Regions from separate parts of the Lactococcus sp. LG606 genome, predicted to be linked through region 2. Evidence: riboswitches for the same ligand, from Rfam matches in the RefSeq annotation. Region 2 holds a riboswitch; the other holds the start of a gene.
The links. A riboswitch is a leader RNA that binds a small molecule or an ion and turns the genes downstream of it on or off. The one in region 2 is predicted to bind thiamine pyrophosphate.
Positions count from the first base shown of each region.

Region 1: another riboswitch for thiamine pyrophosphate. It lies ahead of thiM (hydroxyethylthiazole kinase); the one in region 2 lies ahead of thiT (energy-coupled thiamine transporter ThiT).

Region 1 covers NZ_CP071301.1:658,604-668,576, reverse strand. The annotation lists gene J0J35_RS03330 (LPXTG cell wall anchor domain-containing protein) at 1-378, opposite strand, end outside; gene J0J35_RS11575 (hypothetical protein) at 385-1,113, opposite strand; gene J0J35_RS03325 (LPXTG cell wall anchor domain-containing protein) at 1,139-1,816, opposite strand; gene J0J35_RS03320 (class C sortase) at 1,835-3,079, opposite strand; gene J0J35_RS11570 (SpaH/EbpB family LPXTG-anchored major pilin) at 3,110-4,075, opposite strand; gene J0J35_RS11565 (hypothetical protein) at 4,044-4,844, opposite strand; gene J0J35_RS03310 (YxeA family protein) at 4,973-5,314, opposite strand; gene thiE (thiamine phosphate synthase) at 5,452-6,090, opposite strand; gene thiD (bifunctional hydroxymethylpyrimidine kinase/phosphomethylpyrimidine kinase) at 6,083-6,883, opposite strand; gene thiM (hydroxyethylthiazole kinase) at 6,880-7,641, opposite strand; TPP riboswitch at 7,710-7,813, opposite strand; gene rsgA (ribosome small subunit-dependent GTPase A) at 7,958-9,043, opposite strand; gene rbsU (ribose/proton symporter RbsU) at 9,223-9,973, opposite strand, start outside.
Region 2 covers NZ_CP071301.1:1,521,242-1,531,214, reverse strand. The annotation lists gene J0J35_RS07555 (UDP-N-acetylglucosamine 1-carboxyvinyltransferase) at 209-1,474, shown strand; gene J0J35_RS07550 (YdbC family protein) at 1,523-1,738, shown strand; gene J0J35_RS07545 (DUF3397 domain-containing protein) at 1,810-2,166, opposite strand; gene J0J35_RS07540 (aminoacyl-tRNA deacylase) at 2,275-2,754, opposite strand; gene thiT (energy-coupled thiamine transporter ThiT) at 2,767-3,303, opposite strand; TPP riboswitch at 3,359-3,457, opposite strand; gene J0J35_RS07530 (CPBP family intramembrane glutamic endopeptidase) at 3,492-4,280, opposite strand; gene J0J35_RS07525 (CppA C-terminal domain-containing protein) at 4,358-5,134, shown strand; gene J0J35_RS07520 (serine hydrolase domain-containing protein) at 5,131-6,075, shown strand; gene J0J35_RS07515 (amino acid permease) at 6,149-7,489, opposite strand; gene J0J35_RS07510 (DEAD/DEAH box helicase) at 8,051-9,973, shown strand, end outside.

The sequences.
Region 1 (9,973 bases), 860 kb from region 2:
ACTCGCCCCCTGCCCAATCGTTGTTTTAAAAGCGCCACCAGTAGCATTATAATCAAAGAATCCGGGTGCAGTTATCGTTGTACTAGAATTAACACCATAATTCATTGTAATCGATGACATGCCGGTATTGCTATAAAAATTATTACTACTTGGGCCAGCCATGTTGAGCTTTAGAGTGCCATTATTATTTATCGTAAAAGTGGGTGTATTATCAAGATAAATAAAACCACGTCCAGTTGAACTTCCCGTAAAATCTAAAGTCGCTCCTGCCGCAACATTTATTGAAGCCGCGGATTGAGCCCACAATGGGGCATTTCCACCGGAGCTGTGTTTAATTGTTGTAGTTCCATCAAGGACATTAATCCCTGTACCTTCCATGAATTCCTACCCCGAATTATAGTTAAAGTAATTGGTTCCAGAGAAATTAACAGAACTTCCAATATTATAAAAAGGTTGTCCACCAGCTCCCCAAGTTGTTATAGTCCCTAAATCTTGGACAACATTTTTGTAAGTTATACTTACTCCCGAGATATTTGTTGCACTAAAGAGACCATAATAGTAGTTGTATACTCCTGTTACCGTACCTACTCCTAAGGGACTTGGTACAGTAGTGCTATTAGTCGTCCCTGTTGATACGATACGTTCATTTTGAAAAGTTATGGTGTTCCCTACAGAAGGTGTAATAACGGCAGCTCCTGTATTGTATAGAGCATGGCCGCCCATATCAAAAACTAAAGTTAAGTTTAAAGGCAATACTGCAGTAACGCCTAAGGTCAAATCGTTTGCTGCTTTTATATAAAGTGTAGAACCGGGAAGTGCTGTGGTAGCTAACGTATTGATATCATTACCTGCTGTGATAAGATTCCAAGTTATACCAGTACCATCCGTTTGTTGAGAAATGGAAGCCTCAGCAGAAAGAGTCCCCAAAGAAGGCATCCAATTCACAACAGGTGACAATGGACTAAGTATAAAGAAGGTGAGAGCATATAAAACCAGTTTAAAATATTTGTGTAATGCTTTGCTTTTCCTTCTATTATCCTTTCTTCTTATTTCCTTATAATATTTGTAGCCCAAACTTAAGTCACCACAATCACTTTTGCTCATTTTCTTCAAATAAATTCACCTCCTTCCCCTAAATTCACTTCGTTTGTGTACTTTTTTCTTTACGATTAAGAACAAAAGCAACAATAATCAAAAGAAATGCCCCACCAAGTGCGATAAACCATGAGATTTTTTCACCCGTATGTGGTAAATCATGTCTGTACTGAATTTGTTTTGGCTTGGGAAAATTTTGTGTAGGTTGCTTTTCAGTCTTAATAAGACTAGATTTGGGATATATATAAATCTCTTCTAGGCTATCTGCTGTTGGGAAATCAAGCAAAACAGGCGCTTGCGGATTAATAAGCCCTGCAGCACTATTGGCTTGCTCAGTTAGGATGTATTTGCCGTCACCTAAACGTGTATTTGCGATACCTTCTTTATTTGTCACGAGTTTTATCGGATTGCCCACTTTTGTGTAGCTTGAGGGGTCCATTACTGCTAAATCATCCTTCTCCGTAATTTGCTGTACTGTATAGCTTATATCAGCTATGGGTTGAAGTTCCTTACCTTCATTATCAATAATGATATTGTTAATTTTTAAGCCGGTATTAAAGCTTTGATCAGTAGAAAATCCATGAGACGCCGATGTGAGTCCATATTTTACAATGATTATATTTTGAGAATGTCTTTCCGCTGCTTGAATTGGCGCATTATTCCATCTCAATAAAATAATTGAAAAAAAGAATATAAGAGCCAATAGTCGTCTTTTTTTCATGTGGATCCTCTCTAGAATTTATTCTTTTACCATCACCTTAATTAAAATACAGTTTTCAGGAAGCTGTTTTGTATTTAACCGCTCTTGTAACAGGTGCTCCGCTGTCTTTTTAAACTCAAGATATGTTGTGTTTTCTAAGTGTTCATCTGTTTTATTAAATTCATCTGCATCTATGATTTGAGTAATTTTTATCTTTTGTTTTTCAGCTTTCTTACTCTTATTAACACTCTCCCACTGTTGGTCATCTACTTTTGCAAAATATTGACGTTTATCAGACTCAAGAGCCTCTGCCGCAATGAGTGTAATTTTATCTTTTAAGCGGTACTTTCTACTTCCCGGAGGAAGTGGCGCAATAATAATTTCTTGTTTGCCTTTTTGAATCGCATCGAACTGTGCTCTATCGATTCGCATATTATAGTTTTTAGCACCCAAGACATTGCGTAAAACAAGCCCCAATGCACACAGCGCTAACAGACTTGCAAGAAGCATCACCCAGAAATTGTAGCCATATTTATTACGTTGAATGTGCTCTTGTGGATTCAATGTATTTGTAGCAACTCTTCTTCCTGTAACAAGTAGGCGTTTATTGTTAATACCTGTTGGCCAGCATGTAACCAGTGTGACCAAATCCTTTCCCGGAATGACATTAATAGCATCCGTATCTTCGGGATTTACAATTTTTCGCTCAAAAATCTCGTATTTTAATGTTTGATCTAAGACATGAATGTAGAAAACATCCTTCATTTTCAAGTCTTCCAAATCAGAAAATAAGGTATTATTAATATGCCCAGAATGTGCTGATAATACAGCATGTGTATTTTCCCCACCAATGGGTAAACTTGTCTGTGGGATATGACCTACACCTGCTGCTAATGTTTCTTCACTATCGCCACTATAAACAGGGATGTTCGTAACCTTAATTTGTGGAATGGAGAGATAAGCAATAACTTTATCATTGTTAGTCACCAACTGCTGCTTATAATCTGGTACTGCTTTATTCCAGCTTTGGTATTGACTTTTGGCGTAAATATACTGATTATAAATAGTTGCTTCATCTTTGAGATGTTTTGCTTGGGCTGGATCTATTGTTTCAACGCTATTGGTATATTTTTGGATTGTCGTTTTATTTTGTTGCGCGACCATATAGTTCACAAAGATAGGATAAAATAAAAGACCCAAAGCAAGAATCAACAGAACAGTGGAAATAATATTGCGCAGTGAAAATCGGCGTTCGCTTTTTCTATCTGGACTTTTATCACGCATGTGCTCCTCCTGCATGGTAGCCATATTTTACTATTTTGAATCTACCTCTACTTCTTGTTTCTTTTTACGAATAACCATTGCTGCAAAACCCGCTGCTCCTGCTACTAATACCACGGCGACAATTCCTGCTCCACCTGTAAATGGAAGTGGGAATGGTTTATTATTCACAATATCATTATTATGCGCAGTAGGTGTTGTTGAAGCATTGACCTTTGTTACATTGGCAGCTGTCGTTGCTGTTGGTAATTGGAAACCATCAGGAGCAATCACTTCGACCGCAAAATAGTTGCTTGTGTTTTCTGTGTCTGTGTTGGTGTCAACAAGGTTAAGACCAGAAAAAGTAGCGACTCCTGAAGCTCCTGTTGTTTTGACAGCAATTGTTCCGTCAGCTTGTGTCACGAAAGATGCTTTGTCTGTTGATGAGTAGGCTGTCGGTAAACTGGAAAGATCTGAAGAAGAGCCATTAAAGCTTGAGGCATGTTTTTTAACCAAGGCCTCAGCCGCGGCTGCATCTTTTGCTCTTACCAGCACAAATGTAGCTGGAGATGAAGTAATTGCTGAAGTCCCATCCGTTTTCGTCAGTTGGACACCACCAATATTTACAGTAGAATTTTTAGGTGTTGAACTGAGATCGACACCGTAAGCATTGATGATTGTTGTTTTGGCATTATCTTTATATGACCCCGCTGTAACACTACCTGATACTGTCGTAGGAATGTAGAGGTTCATATTTATTCTACCTGTTGCTGCATCTAGTAGACCAGCTACTTTTTTCATGCCATCATTTGTTAAAGAAACTGAAACCACTTGATTCGTAATGTTCATTGTATAATCTACTTCAGGTGTTAAAGCTGTTGTACCCGCCTTAAGCGTTGGAATACCGATTGTGAATCCTGCTGGAATCGTATCTTCAATCGTAAATTTTGCTTTAACATTATCTGCGATATCAGGCGAAGTCACTGTATCAGAAGTATTGACCCATTGTTGATTTATCAAAGCTTGTATTGACGTTCCAACCGACCTTGTTTCCGGCTGCTGCTGTCGTTGTATTCGCAGCGTCACTCTCATTTGTATCAATTAAAGTTGTCGTATCTGCATTGGGTGATACAAGTTCATTAGGCGTTTTTCCGTTGTAGTTATCATCAGCGTTTGTAGCAGCAATATCAAATAAGTTTTTATATTTCGTCATATCCTGCTTCGGATAGACATTCAGTGGACCTTTATTGGTTGTATCGGAAGTATTAACCGTCACAATAAAATCCTTAACGGTCTGGACACCACCAACTAAAGTCATTTGATGAAAAAGCCAATAACCATCAGTAAGTCCCGTAAAGTCCGTCATACCATTTGTATCGGTTTTCTGAATTTTTCTTGTTGAAGCATCGGCTGTAAAGGCTGAAGATACAACATCACCTGTACTGTTAACCATTGCAGAAGCAGCACCAGTCGGTGTAATTTTAGTTGCAGAAAACTGAACGTTCGACATTGTTAAGTTATTTGTCGCCGTAGATGTTGAAGATTCACCTGCAGCTTGTTGTGTACCGTCATTATTCCCGATAGCATTTCCCGTAGCGGCAGCACTTGAAGGTCCAGCCTGTTGTGCATAAATAACAACCTCACCATTAGAGACCTGATTTTTAATGGTGGTCGTTACGGCCTCCACAGCTGATTGAGAAACAATCATGTTTGAAACTGCAGCAAGTAACACCACAGAAGCTAAGGTGAACTTTCTTTTCCTTGTATTAATTTTCTTATCCTTCTCCAATCTTTTGGTGTGATAGCGCTTTATATTTTAATTGTACAGAATTGTCAGAACAAAAGCGAATTAATTGCTTAAACATTTATTAATATTAAACAAAATAAAAAAATAATGCAGTAGGCATTATTTTTGTTTTATAACTTTATCTTCTCTAGCGCTTTTGGCGGAACACTTCTTTCTTCTACAATATTCCAACGTACAATCTTATCGTAATTTACGTGAGCCATGATGTATACACCTTCACGTAATGAATCTGCACGTAAACGTAGATCTTTGATTTCCCCTTTACTATTAGAGGATTTGAAGAAATAGACGTATTCACTTTCTGAATCAGAAGTGCTTCTGGTCACAGAACTCGTCTTGTTTTCCAAAGTAACTTTCGCGTAATAGTCAGTCGTGTTTAAAATATGTTTTAAAGCAAAATATCCTCCACAAAAAATAATTGATACAACAGTTAACCCAATAAATCTTTTCATATTTTCTCCAATAGTCTTATTTATTTATAGTATACTAAAACATAAATACATTTTTAAGAGCAATTTGAACATTCATGTTTTTGTGTTTATTATAAGTAATAAAAGGAGACTTTTTAATGATAAATACTATTTTTTGTCTAAAATAGTGCGTGTATTTTTCTTACGATATTTTGTGGATTTGTTGCTCTTGTTAAAAGTGAAATAACTGCCACTCCATCCAAAGGCATTTGGCTCAGTTTATTTAGCGAATCAAGAGTAATGCCACCAATTCCAACGATTGATTTTTGATTTACAAGAAGCAACTCTCTCAGTTGTTTTTCTCCAAATGGCTCGGCAGCATCTGATTTACTGCTTGTAGGATAAATGGGGCCAATGCCAAGATAATCTGCGTCACTTTTTTGTGCTGCTAAGAGTTCTTGTTTATTTCTAACCGATAGCCCAATATATTTTTTCGGGCCTAGCTTTTCTCTGGCTTCTGCAATTGCTCTATCTTGTTGTCCAAGATGAACCCCATCTGCTTGGATCATGCAAGCCAGTTCTAAATCATCATTGACAATAAAAGGGATATGTAAGTCCTTTGCTGCTTCTTGGAGCTTCAATACAGTGGTCATTCTTTGATTTTGATTCCTATAAATTGTTCCTTTATCGCGAAATTGATAGGAAGATACTCCTGACTGTAGAATCACAATAATTTTTTCGACTGCTTTTTCTATGGATAATTCAGCAAAATTTTGTGGACCTGCAATAAAATAACACTTTAAATATTCTTTATTCATCACATCTTACCCAATGATTAAGAGGACCGTGTCCGTGACCAACATTAATACTTTCTTTTATTGCGTTTGTGATAAAGGATTTTGCATGAGGTAAAATATCAAGCAGTTCTTCTCCCCGTGCAAGATGAGCTGTAATATATGAGGAAAGTGTATCCCCTGTACCATGTGTTCGATTTGTATGAATTCTTGAAGTAGAATAACACATAATTTCACCAGATTCTGTCAATAATAAATCTGTCACAGTTTCTCGCGCTGAATGCCCTCCTTTAATCAGAACATTTTTCGCCCCCAAACTTTGCAGATCATAAAGCGCTTGTCGTATCTCTTCCTCATTAGAAATCGGGTAATCCAGAAGTACTTCTGCTTCTTGCAGATTCGGCGTAATGAGTTCTGCTAAGGGAAAAAGGTCTTTTTTTATGCACCTGATAGCTTCATCTGAAAGAAGAACGGTACCTCCTTTTGCAACCATCACCGGATCAACTACCAAATGTTGGGGTTGATAGCGTTTAATTCCTGTGATAACAGCTTTAACTTGAGCTACATCGAAAAGTGCCCCTGTTTTTGCAGCAGAAATATCTAAGTCAGAAAACACTGAGTCAAATTGCGATAATATAAAATGAGGCGCTACACTTGAAATCTCTTGCACCCCAAGTGTATTTTGAGCAGTCAGACCTACAACAATCGTAGCCGAATAAACTTTTTGACTGTGAAAAGTTTTAAGATCCGCATTAATTCCTGCTCCTCCACTTGAATCAATACCTGCAATTGTGACAACTTGTGGTACCTCAATCATTTTCTTAGCCCCGCTTTCTTTGAACTGCAATAGATATTATTTAATAAGGCAGTGATGAAATCTCCAGGAAGCCCTTTGACTTGTCGTTCTGCCTGGATTCCAGATTCACTAAAAAATTTAGTAGCTTCATATGAAGCTTCAAGTAGGTGAGAATTTGTGGCTGAAAAAGTAGCGATCGCCGCAGTTAACATATCACCACATCCAACATTTATTTCAAAAAGTTTGCTGCTTGTCTTCACATAATGCAGATGATTTCCATCTGTGATGACATCTGTTTGTCCCGTCTGAACAATAACAGCATTTGTTTTTTTTGCTGCACTTTTTGCATTATTACTGCTGATAGTCGTAGCAAGTGAGTCGATACCTTTACTCTTTTCTTCCTCTTCAGCAAACCAAGCAATTTCCGAAGCATTCCCTCGGATAATATCGAAGTGAATTTCAGATAAGAGTTGTTTCATGATTTTGGCCCTATAAGGAACGTGTACGGCTACTGGATCTAAAACAACCGGGATTCCTTTTTCGTTTGCTAAACGTCCCGCTACAATGAAAAGTGGTACATATTCTTGGCTCAAAGTACCTGTATTTAAAACAAGTACACTTGCAAGTGTAAGGAGATCTTTAATTTCATCCTTTTCGGACGACATTAAAGGTGAAGCACCTAGAAAACTTACAAGATCAGCAACTCTTTGGATGGTAACACTATTCGTAAGACTTAAGATTAAAGGCTTTTGATGACGAATTTCTGTTAAAGTTGACATAAAAAAACTCCTTTGTAAACACAAGGAGGGGAAAGCAAAAAACATACCACATCAAGTTAGATAAACTAAAAGTAGTAATGACACATCCCTTCGCAGGTCTTAACCCGAGCAGGTTTGATGGTTTTTCTCAACTGATAAAATGATCATTTTATCGGTACCCATTGTGTTATGATATTTATTTTTTCTATAGGATTATATTTCATATAGAAATTAATTTTAGTATAACATACTGTGTCATAAAGATAAAGCAAGCGCTCAAATTTTTATTGGTTCTATCATAAAAAGCACTGATGAGTAAAGATCAGTGCTTTGTCTTCTAGTAGTAACGTTTATTTTTTTGTTTTAGTGCTTTACGAACATTTTTCATGCCGCCAACTTCTTTAAACATTGTGTCGAGTTTTTTTCTTTCAATTTCTCTGTTATTTAGACCTGCATAAGCTGTTTCTTTTAGTAGCTTTTGGTAGTTTGAAAAACGTTCAAATGAAAGTTCACCTTGTGCAAGAGCGCCTTGAATAGCACATGCGGGTTCATTGCCATGCTTACAATCAGAAAACTTGCATTGCGATTCTAAAGCTTCAATATCTGAGAAGCTTTCACTAAAATTTGCCCGATCTAAGCCAACTTCACGTATCCCCGGCGTATCAATAATCATAGCTCCTGAAGGTAATTTAAATAGCCTACGTTGTGTTGTGGTGTGCTTTCCTTTTCCATCACTGCGTAGATTATTTGTTTTTAACGCTTTTTGTCCCAATAATGCGTTAACCAATGTTGATTTACCCACACCAGATGAACCAATCAAAACATAGGTTTCTCCGGCCGTGATGTAGGATTGTAAAGGAAAATATCCATTTTCAGTTTGTGAGGATGTCAGAATAATATCAACACCTAAACTAATCACTTGGAGAGCTGCTTGTTTTTGTTCCATATTCTGTGCTACATCTGTTTTAGTTAATACAAATACAGGAAGAGCACCTGATTCCCATACTAGGGTAAGATAACGCTCTGCTCGTCGTAGATTAAAGTCTTCATTAAGCGACATACAAATCAAGACTTTATCTATATTAGTCGCCATAAGTTGGCGTTCATGCGTCTCTCCAGCTGCTTTACGAATAAGAGCTGAGTGGCGTGGCAAACAGCGCTGAATTTGTGCCCGTCCAGTAGAATCTGTTTCTCGATCTAAGAGAACGAAATCGCCGACTACTGGAAAGTCAAGTGATTCTAATGCTTCAAAACGATATTTCCCCGATACTTCTGCTTTGACTTCAACTGATTGAGTTGCGACGATGTATTGATTGCGATTCTGCTCAATCACTCGTCCGGGATAAAAATCTGGATAATTCATAGCTTCTTTTTTAAATTTTTCTGTGAAGCCTAATGTATTTAATCTATAGTTTGTGTTCAAGTTTTGTTCCTCCAAAAAGTTTTAGTAACTTATTGGGAGACAACATGGTTCAGACGTGAGCAAGTGCCTCCCCATGTCTTACAATTTCCTTATTTACGTGCATAATTGCTCCTTTCTTTTACTTCAAGTATAGCATATCTTAATATAAAAAAATACAGCCTTTAAAGCTGTATTTCTCTTTAGATAGTAACAGTTATTGAGGCTGCAATAATGATTAAGACCAGACCAATAATTGTTAGGAGCATTTCTTTTTTTGTTTTTCTTTGATTTAAGAACCAGATTCCTGTCAAAGTTGCTAAAACAACAGATGTTTGAGAAAGAATAAATCCAGTCGCCAAACCATTCATATCAGGTTGAGCAGAGATGAGATAAGTTAAGGCCGCAAATGCAAAGAAGAAACCGGAGATGATATGTTTGTATGATACACTTTCAAAGATTGCCATTTTTGACTTTTCTTTGAAAGAGATGACAATACTGTAAATAAGAGCAGTCAAGAGCATACCAATGGCTTGTGGGAGAAAGGCTTCTTGACCTGACAAGTTACTAGCTTGAGGTGCAGCAGAGTAGGCCCAATACCCAATCGCACCAAGCGCTAAGAAAATAACTACTTTTCTCAAAAGCCCCGTACTTGCAGGCGTTTTTTCTTCAGACCAAACAGTCAAGCTCGCACCAAAAATAATAAGTATAAGAGAGAAAGCTCCCAAAATTTTAGCACTAACACCAGGCCAGTTTCCCAAAGCAACAACACCCCAAAGTGATGCAGCTAAGAGTTGGAAAGCTGTCGTAATTGGCATTACTTTAGAAGAACCAATCAAACTAAAACAGTAAAAAGTTACGATTTGCCCTGCAGCCCAACCGATTCCAGATAAAATACCGAGAAATAAATCCATCCCTGAAGCTAAATGAATGCCTTGTGACATGGAAAAAACT
Region 2 (9,973 bases):
TCTAATGTTATATTATCATTTTTTTCTAATGTTAAATAATAATATACAATGAGATTTTAGACAGATAAATGAATACATTTCATAGATGAAGATCTGCGAAGAAAAAAGGATGCTTTTCATCTATTCAAAAGACGGGAAAAATGGTAGAATAGAGGGTACATGTATTTCATGTCTCAAATAAAACAATAAGTGATAGAGTAATAAATTTATGAAAAAAATAGTAATCAATGGTGGTAAAAGTATCTCAGGGAAGGTAACGATTTCTGGAGCTAAGAATAGTGTAGTTGCCCTTATTCCGGCAACGATTTTAGCTAACGATATTGTTACACTTGAAGGCGTTCCCGATATTTCAGATGTTGCAAGTTTGGTTGATATCATGGAAATCATGGGCGCAAAAATTCAACGTGATACTGATGCGGGTATTTTGACGATTGATACACGTGACGTTGTTTCAAAGCCATTGCCCTATGGTAAGATAAACTCTTTGCGTGCATCGTATTATTTTAATGGAGCACTTCTTGGTCGTTTTGGGAAGTCAACAGTTGGTTTGCCCGGGGGATGTGATTTAGGTCCACGTCCTATGGATCTTCATGTTAAAGCTTTTGAAGCTTTAGGAGCAGAGTTATCTTACCTTGAAGATGCCATGCACCTTGAAGCTAAAGAAGAAAAATTACATGGTACAACCATCTATATGGATATGGTTTCTGTAGGTGCAACAATTAATACAATGCTTGCAGCGAGTACAGCAGAAGGTGTAACCATTATTGAAAATGCAGCACGTGAACCAGAAATTATTGATGTGGCTACACTCTTGAATAACATGGGCGCAAAGGTACGTGGGGCTGGCACAGATGTGATTCGTATTACAGGAAAATCAGAAATGCACGGTGCACGTCATACGGTCATTCCTGACCGTATTGAAGCAGGAACTTATCTTGCTTTGGCTGCAGCTATGGGAGACGGTGTCATCGTTGACAATGTTATCTACGAACACTTAGAATCTTTTATTGCTAAACTTGAAGAAATGGGTGTACGCATGACCATTCGTGAGGACTCTATCGAGGTTCATCGCTCAGAAAACTTAAAAGCTATCAATATTAAGACAGTACCTTACCCTGGTTTTGCGACTGATTTACAACAACCAATCACACCGTTATTACTGAAAGCACAAGGCCGTGGTTGGATTAAGGATACGATTTATGAAAAACGTGTCAATCATGTGCCAGAAATGGCACGTATGGGTGCTACAATCTCAACTGTAGATGATCATATTATTTATGAAGCACCTAATAAGCTTCAAGGTGCTCATGTTCGTGCTACCGACTTGCGTGCAGGAGCAAGTTTAGTTTTGGCTGGTATTATCGCCGAAGGTACAACAACGATTGAAAATATTGAATTTATTCTTCGAGGTTACGATAGTATCATAGAAAAAATGACGGCTTTAGGTGTTGATATTCAACTTATTGAAGATTAATTGGGAAAAGTTAACACTTTTTACGTATCATTAATATAGGAGGTGTATATGGCTGATTTAAAATTTGAAATTGAGGAGCATCTTATTACTCTATCTGAAAATGCTAAAGGCTGGACAAAAGAGCTTAACCGCGTGTCATGGAATGGCATGGAAGCTAAGTATGATTTGCGCCAGTGGTCGCCCGACCATGAAAAGATGGGCAAGGGAATTACGCTGACAGATGAAGAATTTGCTGTTCTTTTGAAAGAACTCGGAAACAAATAAAAAAACCAGTTTTTCTGGTTTTTTTTTATGAATCATATATAAAAAGAAAAACCATTAGTATGGTTCTTTTATCAATGCATGTAAATCATGACAATCATAGCGATGTAAAGAGCAAAAGTAATCACAAAAGTAATGCGCCAAAAAAGCTTAAAGAAACGTTTATATTTGAAGTCTTTAAAATAGAACAAATCTAATAGCAACAAGACGAGAGCTAAGAAGGAAAGAATCAAAAAGTAGTAAGGCAAAATATTGATAGCAGTAAATTGCTCTGAAAAAAGTTGGAGTCCAAAAATTAAAAAGAGGACAAAAATATCAGGAATGCGAAGTTTTCGATTAGTCAAGTGGCGAATACGTAAAAATTTAAAAGCGAAAACCAATACGATCCAGCTGAGAAGCGGATATAAAGTGGCAATAATCTTAGGTAACATAGCTTAATTTTAGCGGTTTTGGGTACTTTTGTAAAGTGTTATTTGTCGGAACAATAAATCGAGATGTAAAAATAAAAAGAAAAGCCATAGTTAAGCTTTCCTTTTTATTTAAATTTCACGAATTTCAGCAAATTCAGCTTGTACAAAAGTTGCGAGTTCTTTTGGATTGAGGCGTATAGAACGGCCGACTTCACCGGCAGAAACAATGATTTTATCTGCATCCAGTGCGATGGTATCGATATAGATAGGGAACCTTTTGGTTTGCCAGATACCGACAGGATTATTAGCACCATGGATGTATCCAGTGGTTTTCTGCAAATCTTTTTGAGGAATCATGTGGACCTTCTTATTTCCAGAGACCTTTGCTAATTTCTTTTCAGAAAGATGCTCTGTCAGAGGAAGAATCCCTACGATTGGACCCGTTTTATCTCCTATAAGTGCGAGCGTTTTATAAATGTCACGACGTTGGATGTCTTCAGGCATGAGCTCTGCTTCTAAAGCATTGAGAGCAAGCCCTTCATGATTGACTTGACCTTTGTCCAGAATTTGTTCAACTAATGTTTTTTTCAGTTTCTTTTTCTTGCTCATGCGTTCATTATATCACTTTTTCGCTTGAAAAATCTGAGGTGCACTCTTGGAGAGCAGAACAAGGACTAGAGCAGCAAGAGCTGCGGTCGCAATTCCACTTATTCCATTTACAACAAATGAATAGGGAATAGCCCCCCAGCCTTTCCAAGCATATTGTCCCCAAAAGATAACACCAGCGACAAAGTGCCAAAAATATTTGATAAGAACGCCGAGAAAAGCTGCAGCAAAGATTGTGCGTGTTTGGCTAGAGTCCTTTTTGCGCAAAACACCAGCTAAACCAAGAGAAATCGGTGCAACGATATATTCAAGCAAGGCCTGTACTGGAGTCAAGATAGTGGCTTGACCTAATACAATCAGAAGTAGACCAAATACTAGCCCGCCTGTCATGCCCCAAAATACGCCGCGGCGCAAGGCTAAGACCAGTAAGGGAATAACTGCCAGCTCAAGATAAAAAACTTGAGCATAGTTTATCGAGATGAAACTCAAGACAAGAGCTAATGCAGCAGCAATAGCTGTTTCGGTAAGTTCTAAAACTTTAGAATTAGACATAAAAAATCTCCTTTTGTTGGCACAAAGGAGGGTTAGAGAGAATTGAAGACAGCAGTCCCCTATACAAACACATTCCTACGCTGGTACTAACCAGATCAGGTCAAATGGTGTTTCTCAGCTCTTGGTTTCCCTTAGAGCACCCATTGTGCAAATTTTTAATTTTACAATCTTAATATACCATAAGATGTTTACTTTAGCAAAAATGTCATACTTATTCCCAGAAAATTCCAAGCCATATGAATGGCCATATTGAGGTAAAAATTTCGGTATTTAAAATAGAATGTGGTTAACACCAGACTCATTGAGCCATAAACAAGCCAACTGTAAAGATCTGTTGGACTGTGCATACCTGCAAAAAGCAGAGCTGCTGTCACGAAGGCTAAAAATTTATTTTTTGTGAAGAGAACTTCGAAAGGGCCAACACGGTAAGTGAGTTCCTCAAAGAAACCGGCAAAAATCGTTTGGACAGCAAAGATGCCTAAAGGAATAACCTGGGCGAGACTATTCAATGCCTCTTGATTTTCTGTACTTGCTTGTAAACCAAGCGCCTGTGCTAAATTGTTGACACAGAGTGAAACTAAGAAAAGCGCACCAAATCCGAGGGCAATTTTGCCCAAGGGAAATTCTTTGATAGCAATCGGTGGAATAATATTACGGCGGCGAGCAAGAAAGTAAGATAAGCCAAGAGCAATAAAGAAAATCATAAAAAAGATCACTTGGTCAAGAGAAGAAAAAGCTCTTCCAGAATGCAATTGGCTCATGAGTGACGTAGCAAAACTTGGTAATAAAGAAAGTACAAAGAAAGCAAGCCAGATTGATTTTTTATAAGTAAAAATTAAACTAATTAGATAAAGAAGGAGGCTGAGTCCTAACCACTGCCCCCAACCAGCCCGTAAAGAAAAAGGAAGGGCAAAGAGAAGAGCAGGAAGGATTGTCCAGGTCCAAGGTTTTTTAATAAGGTCTCGAAATTTAATCATAAAACAATTCTAACATATAATCATTGATAATTTGTATAAGTTTTAATAAAATATAAGAAGATAAATGGAGAATCAGAATGAAAGAATTCATAAATAATTTAGAAGTTTGCTTACCAGGCTACCGTGTACTCAATCGCGAAGAAAATTTAAATTTTTATCGTGATGTGCTTGGCATGAAAGTCTTGCACGAAGAAAATGCAGAAGTTTTTTTATCTGGTTATGAAGCAAAGCAACCAAGGTTAATCTTAGAGGAATCACCAGGTGTAGTTCCAGTTCAAGGTGTGAAAAAACATGGACGTACAGTCATCCAAGCTGATGAGGATGAAATCGAACAGCTTTTAGCGCGTAATCTGGACCAAGTCACACATCTTTATCAGGTAAAAGACAGTTGGGCTTTTGAAGCTGTTTCTCCAGAAAGTGATGTTTTTCTGATGGTATCTGTAAATGATTGGTCAGACTTAACGGAAGTTGCTAAAGCTGAAGTTGACTTTGATGAGGGAGAATTTACAGGATTATCCGATTTCGCTATTAAAGAGGTGCAAATTAATATTGCTGAAAAGTCTATTATTTCAGAGTACGAAAAAATTCTTGGTGTAAAAGCGCAAGGGAATCTTTTAGATCTTGCTGGCTTGCATCTGGTCTTTTGTCAAAATGATGGACCTGACTTGACAGCTAATATGGATGAAAAGCTAGACCTGATGCTTTTACGTTTTCAAGTGTCGCCATCTTTTGATTTGGCTCAGTTTGCAGATGATTTACCTGATGAAAAATTGTATCTGGATAAAAAAGCAAAGACATTGGCTATTGACATCCCACACCACATGGAACTTTGGTTTACAAAACAAGGCCTATGAAAAGTGAAGAAGAATTTTTAGCGACAATTGATGACTATGTGGCAGAAGCAATTTTCCCAGGCTGCCAGATTGCTATTGTAGAAGGAACAAAGGTTCAAGAGTTTGTTCGAGGCAATCAAGCAATACTTCCACAAGTCGAACCATTGGTTGCAGGGAAAAAATGGGATTTAGCTTCCGTTTCAAAAGTTGTAGGTACAGGAACAGTAGTCATTAACCTCGTTTTATCAGGAAAGTTAAGTCTGGATGCTCCGTTTACGGATTATTATCCTGATTTTCATGATGAGAGCATCACTTTGAGACAGCTTCTTACTCATACAACAGGTATCAATCCGTTTATTGAAAACCGTGATAAGTTAGATTTTAAAGGTTTAAAAGAGGCGATTGACCATATCGAGGTAACGGAAGACAAAAGTTGTCACTACACAGATATTAACTTTATTTTGTTGGGCTTTATGCTTGAAAAGCTTTATGGGAAATCTTTAGACGTAGTTTTTAAAGCAGAGGTTTTTGAAAAATGGGACATGTCTGCCACATCTTTTGGTCCTGTTACCAATGCTGTACCGACAAGTCTAGATACGAGAGTGGGAACAGTTCATGATCCAAAAGCAAAAGTGTTAGGAAAACATTGTGGATCAGCAGGGCTTTTTGCACCGATGAATGATTTGGTGAAATTTGTTCAAGGTTATTTTTCAGACACAAAATATTTGGCCCTACAGAAAAATTTTGCAGCGGGTCAACGTCCAAGAAGTTTAGCTTGGGACTTCCTACATGACCAATGGTTACTGCACACAGGTTACACAGGAACTTTCATCCTGATGAATCTGGAAGCAAAAAAAGCGGTGATTTTCTTATCCAATCGTGTGCATCTGAAAGATGAGCGGGCACAATGGATTGCAGATCGCGATGTATTGATTGAAACACTCATAAAAAATTTAAGCTGACAGTCCTGTCAGCTTTTATTACTACCACATAAAAAAACATTTTCCTTTTAAAAAGGAAAATGTTTAATATTTCTTAACTGATATTGTCTACAGGATCGTTCTTTTTCCGATAACTGATTAATATAATAAAGTAAAGTAGTGCGGTAAAGAGGGTTACTCCAATAGGGTTAGTGGTAAGGATACCAAAGAAAATCAATAACAAAGCAATAAGAGCAATAAGACTCATACTCATAGTACCTAGAGCTTTGGCCTTACGCGCCAATAAGAAGCCTGCAAGACTAATTAAGAACCAAACTAAAAGGACAGTGTAAGATAAAGAACCAGCGAGATAGTTGAATAAGCTGTCTCCTAAGAAGTAAGAAAGAACAACACCAATATACAATGTCCCAGAGCAGAAGAGCACAGCTCTTTGAGGAACCTTGCTTTTATTTAAAGTAGCAATTTTTTGCGAAAACTTCCCTTTATGATTTTTTAAGCGGAAGAATAAAATTCTTGAAGAGGCATAAATGCCAGAGTTGATTGAAGAAAAGAGCGCCAGAATAATAATGAAATTAATGATGTCTGCAGCAAATGGAATATGCATTTTGTTAAAGACCATGACAAACGGGCTCATTGTTGATGTTGCCAAGTCGTTCCAGTTGTAGATAAGGAGCAAGAGGAACATTGGGACGATATAAAAAGAAATGATACGTCCAATAACGCCTCGGATAGCGCGCGGGATAGCAGTTTTAGGATCTTCTGTCTCACTAACAGTAATGGCAATGAGTTCAGAACCACCGTAGGAATAGATAACAATCAATAAAGAATTGATAACGCCTTTAAGTCCGTGTGGCGCAAAGCCACCATATTTTGTCATCCCTGAAAATGCAGATATCAAGTTGGTATTAAAAATGTTTTGTGCAACTAAAATGACACCAAAAATAATAAGAAGAATGATAACGCTGATTTTGATAAAAGCAAGCCAGTATTCCGTTTCGGCAAAGAATGTTACTGACAGTAGGTTAATAAGTGACGTTAGGATAGCGATGAGTAAGACAAAAGCCCATGAAGGGATATTAGGAAACCAAAGCTGTATAAAGCTAGCAGCAGCGACAGCTTCGGCAATAATATTAATCATCCAAAGTGACCAATACACCCAGTCGGTAAAGTCGGCCGCATGGTTACCCAGATAAGGTTGAACCAAACCTGAAAGGCCATGTGGTTCATCCGAGCTGAGAACTAATTTTTCTAAGCTCTTCATCACAAAGAATAAAACCACGCCTCCGATAAAGTAAGAAAGAAGGACAGCAGGACCAGCAGATTCTATAGCGGAAGCGCTCCCTTTAAAGAGTCCAGCCCCAATTGCTCCACCTAGAGCAATCATAGTGATATGGCGTGTTGCCATTCTCTTTTGTAAATTTTGATTATTTTCCAATTATAAATTCCTCTCGTTATAAAAATAAATATTTTTAATTTAAAATTCTAAGTCAAATTAAGTCTCCTCTCATTTTATTGTCACGTTTGAGTAGCAATAATCGTTAAAAATAAATTAAAAAAAGATGCCCAAAGGGACATCTCTTTGCCCCTTTTTGACCAACGCCAAAGAGGACTCACACCTTTACTTTCCAGTACTTAGTGTGAGCCCATAATCAACAACAAAACTGTGTGATAAGCGTTAATCATTTTTTGAGCCTCTTTATTTTAATAGTGTAAAGTATAATACAAATAATACAAAAATTCAAATTTTTGCACAAATTAAAAAATTAAAAGTGGACTTAAAAAATTTTTATGTCAAAAGGTTTTTACATTGACTTACACTGAAGGAACTAAGTCTTAGAAAAATTTTTTATTGAAGACGGACATACGTTTTTTATTAGGGCATTCGTGAAAAAATTAGCCAAATATGGTATAATGTATGCACATTTTAAAGGGATTTAGAAGAAAAAATAGACGGAGAGTTGGTGCAAAAAGGCATCAAAAATAGGATAAAGATAAAATGAGCAGAATGATGCCAGCACGTGTACGCAGTGAAGGAATAGCCCTGTATAGTCAGGGGCTTTTAATTGATCCGTCAATAGAAGATTTTAAACTTTCTGCAGAGGTTGCAGGAGAACAAGTAATTTACGATATGGATGGAGCGCAGGACTATTGTTCTTGTGTTGATTTCCAGCGTAATCATCGCTATTGTAAGCACATTGCTGCAGTAGAAGAATACCTCAAGAATGAAAATAAAGAAATCGAAGACAATAAAAAAAATATAGAAAAGATTGAGCTAGTGGCAAATGATGAATTGGCTGCCAACGCTGCCTTTTTAGATGCCTTGAATGGGGAAACACAAGTTAATTTCGGAGCAGAGCAATTTTCGATTGAAGTACATGTTGAAGATAATTCACAACTCTATGATGTTTTTTCTATGGATTACTTCATGTATTTTGACTTACGCTTATATAGCGAACGCTTAGGTAGGGCTTATGTGATTAAGGATATTCCATATTTTTTGAGAACATTGCAAAACTTTGGACAATATTCGCTTGGTGCTCTTCACTATGTTGATCTCTTTTTTGATAATTTCGATGAAGCCAGTCAAGACTTTTTGAATTTCTTGCTTAAAATACATGGCAAACTTGATGCCCAAATGGCCAATCAACTATATATTAAAAATGGACGTTACCTCAACTTCCCTTATCTTTTTATTGAAGAGGCAATGGATTTGGCTTCTAACTTGTCACGTTTTAGCTTGAGATTATCAGGTGCATTGGTTAACTATTTCACCTTCGTTACTCTTGACGAAGATTCAGAAATTTTTAAATTTAGTGTGACAAGCCAAAGAGACTTTATTGAGCTAAAAATCGAAGATAATGCTTTCAGTTCCTTTTACAGTGGTTCGCTTTTATATTATAATCATGTTTTTTATAAGGTTGACCATGAACAAAAACGGTTGTTACAGCTGGTTCAAAAAGAACTTGAGGGTGCAAAACATAATCAATTTTCATATATGGATAAGGACAAAGTAGCGCAAGCACTGCAACAACTTTCTAGTTTAGGTCAAATCTCAGCTCCTGGAAATTTTGTTATTCGCCCCTTTACACCGATTTTTAACTTTGATAATCCTGATGGACAAAATATAGAACTTTCGGTTCAATTTGATTATGGAAATTTTAAAGTGGAACACTTCCATGAGTTAGAAACACTCGAGTTTTCAAGAGACTTACGCCTAGAAAATAAGATATTTACGCTCATGGCTCGTTTTGGTTTCACACGTTCTTTTACAAGTTCTGTTACGCTTTCGGCACAATTTGCAGAAACTTTCTTTATTAAAATTTTGCCCCAATTCCAGAAATTAGGTCAAGTAAAACTGTCTCCTGGACTAATGGATATGAAAGTCGATGAAGTGCCGGAAATCATGATTGATCGTCGAGGAGGCTTGTTGGATATCGCCTTTGAAATGCCAAGCATCGGCGAAAATGAATTTGCAAATGTTATTGCACAACTGCAAAATAATGCGGAATATTATGTCAGTGAAAACGGAAAATTATTTATCTTTGACCAGAAGTTCAGTGAGTTGAAATCAGCTTTACGAGAACTGGATGATAATTTTACCATTAGTGGAACGAGCTTAGAAGTCAATGTGACACGTAGCTTCCAAGTTTCTAAAATATTTGAAAATATTTCAAGTAGCAATTTTTCGAATGAATTTAAAGCCTTCTATGAGCACTTAACGCACCCAGAAACCTTCCCTTACGAAAAACCTGAGCATGTCAAAGCAGAGCTGCGAAGTTACCAGGAAACAGGAGTTCGTTGGATGTCTATGTTAACGCACTATCACTTAGGAGGTGTGTTGGCAGACGACATGGGGCTGGGTAAAACAGTACAAGCAATCACCTATTTACTATCAAATCTAAAAGAAGATGAAACAGCC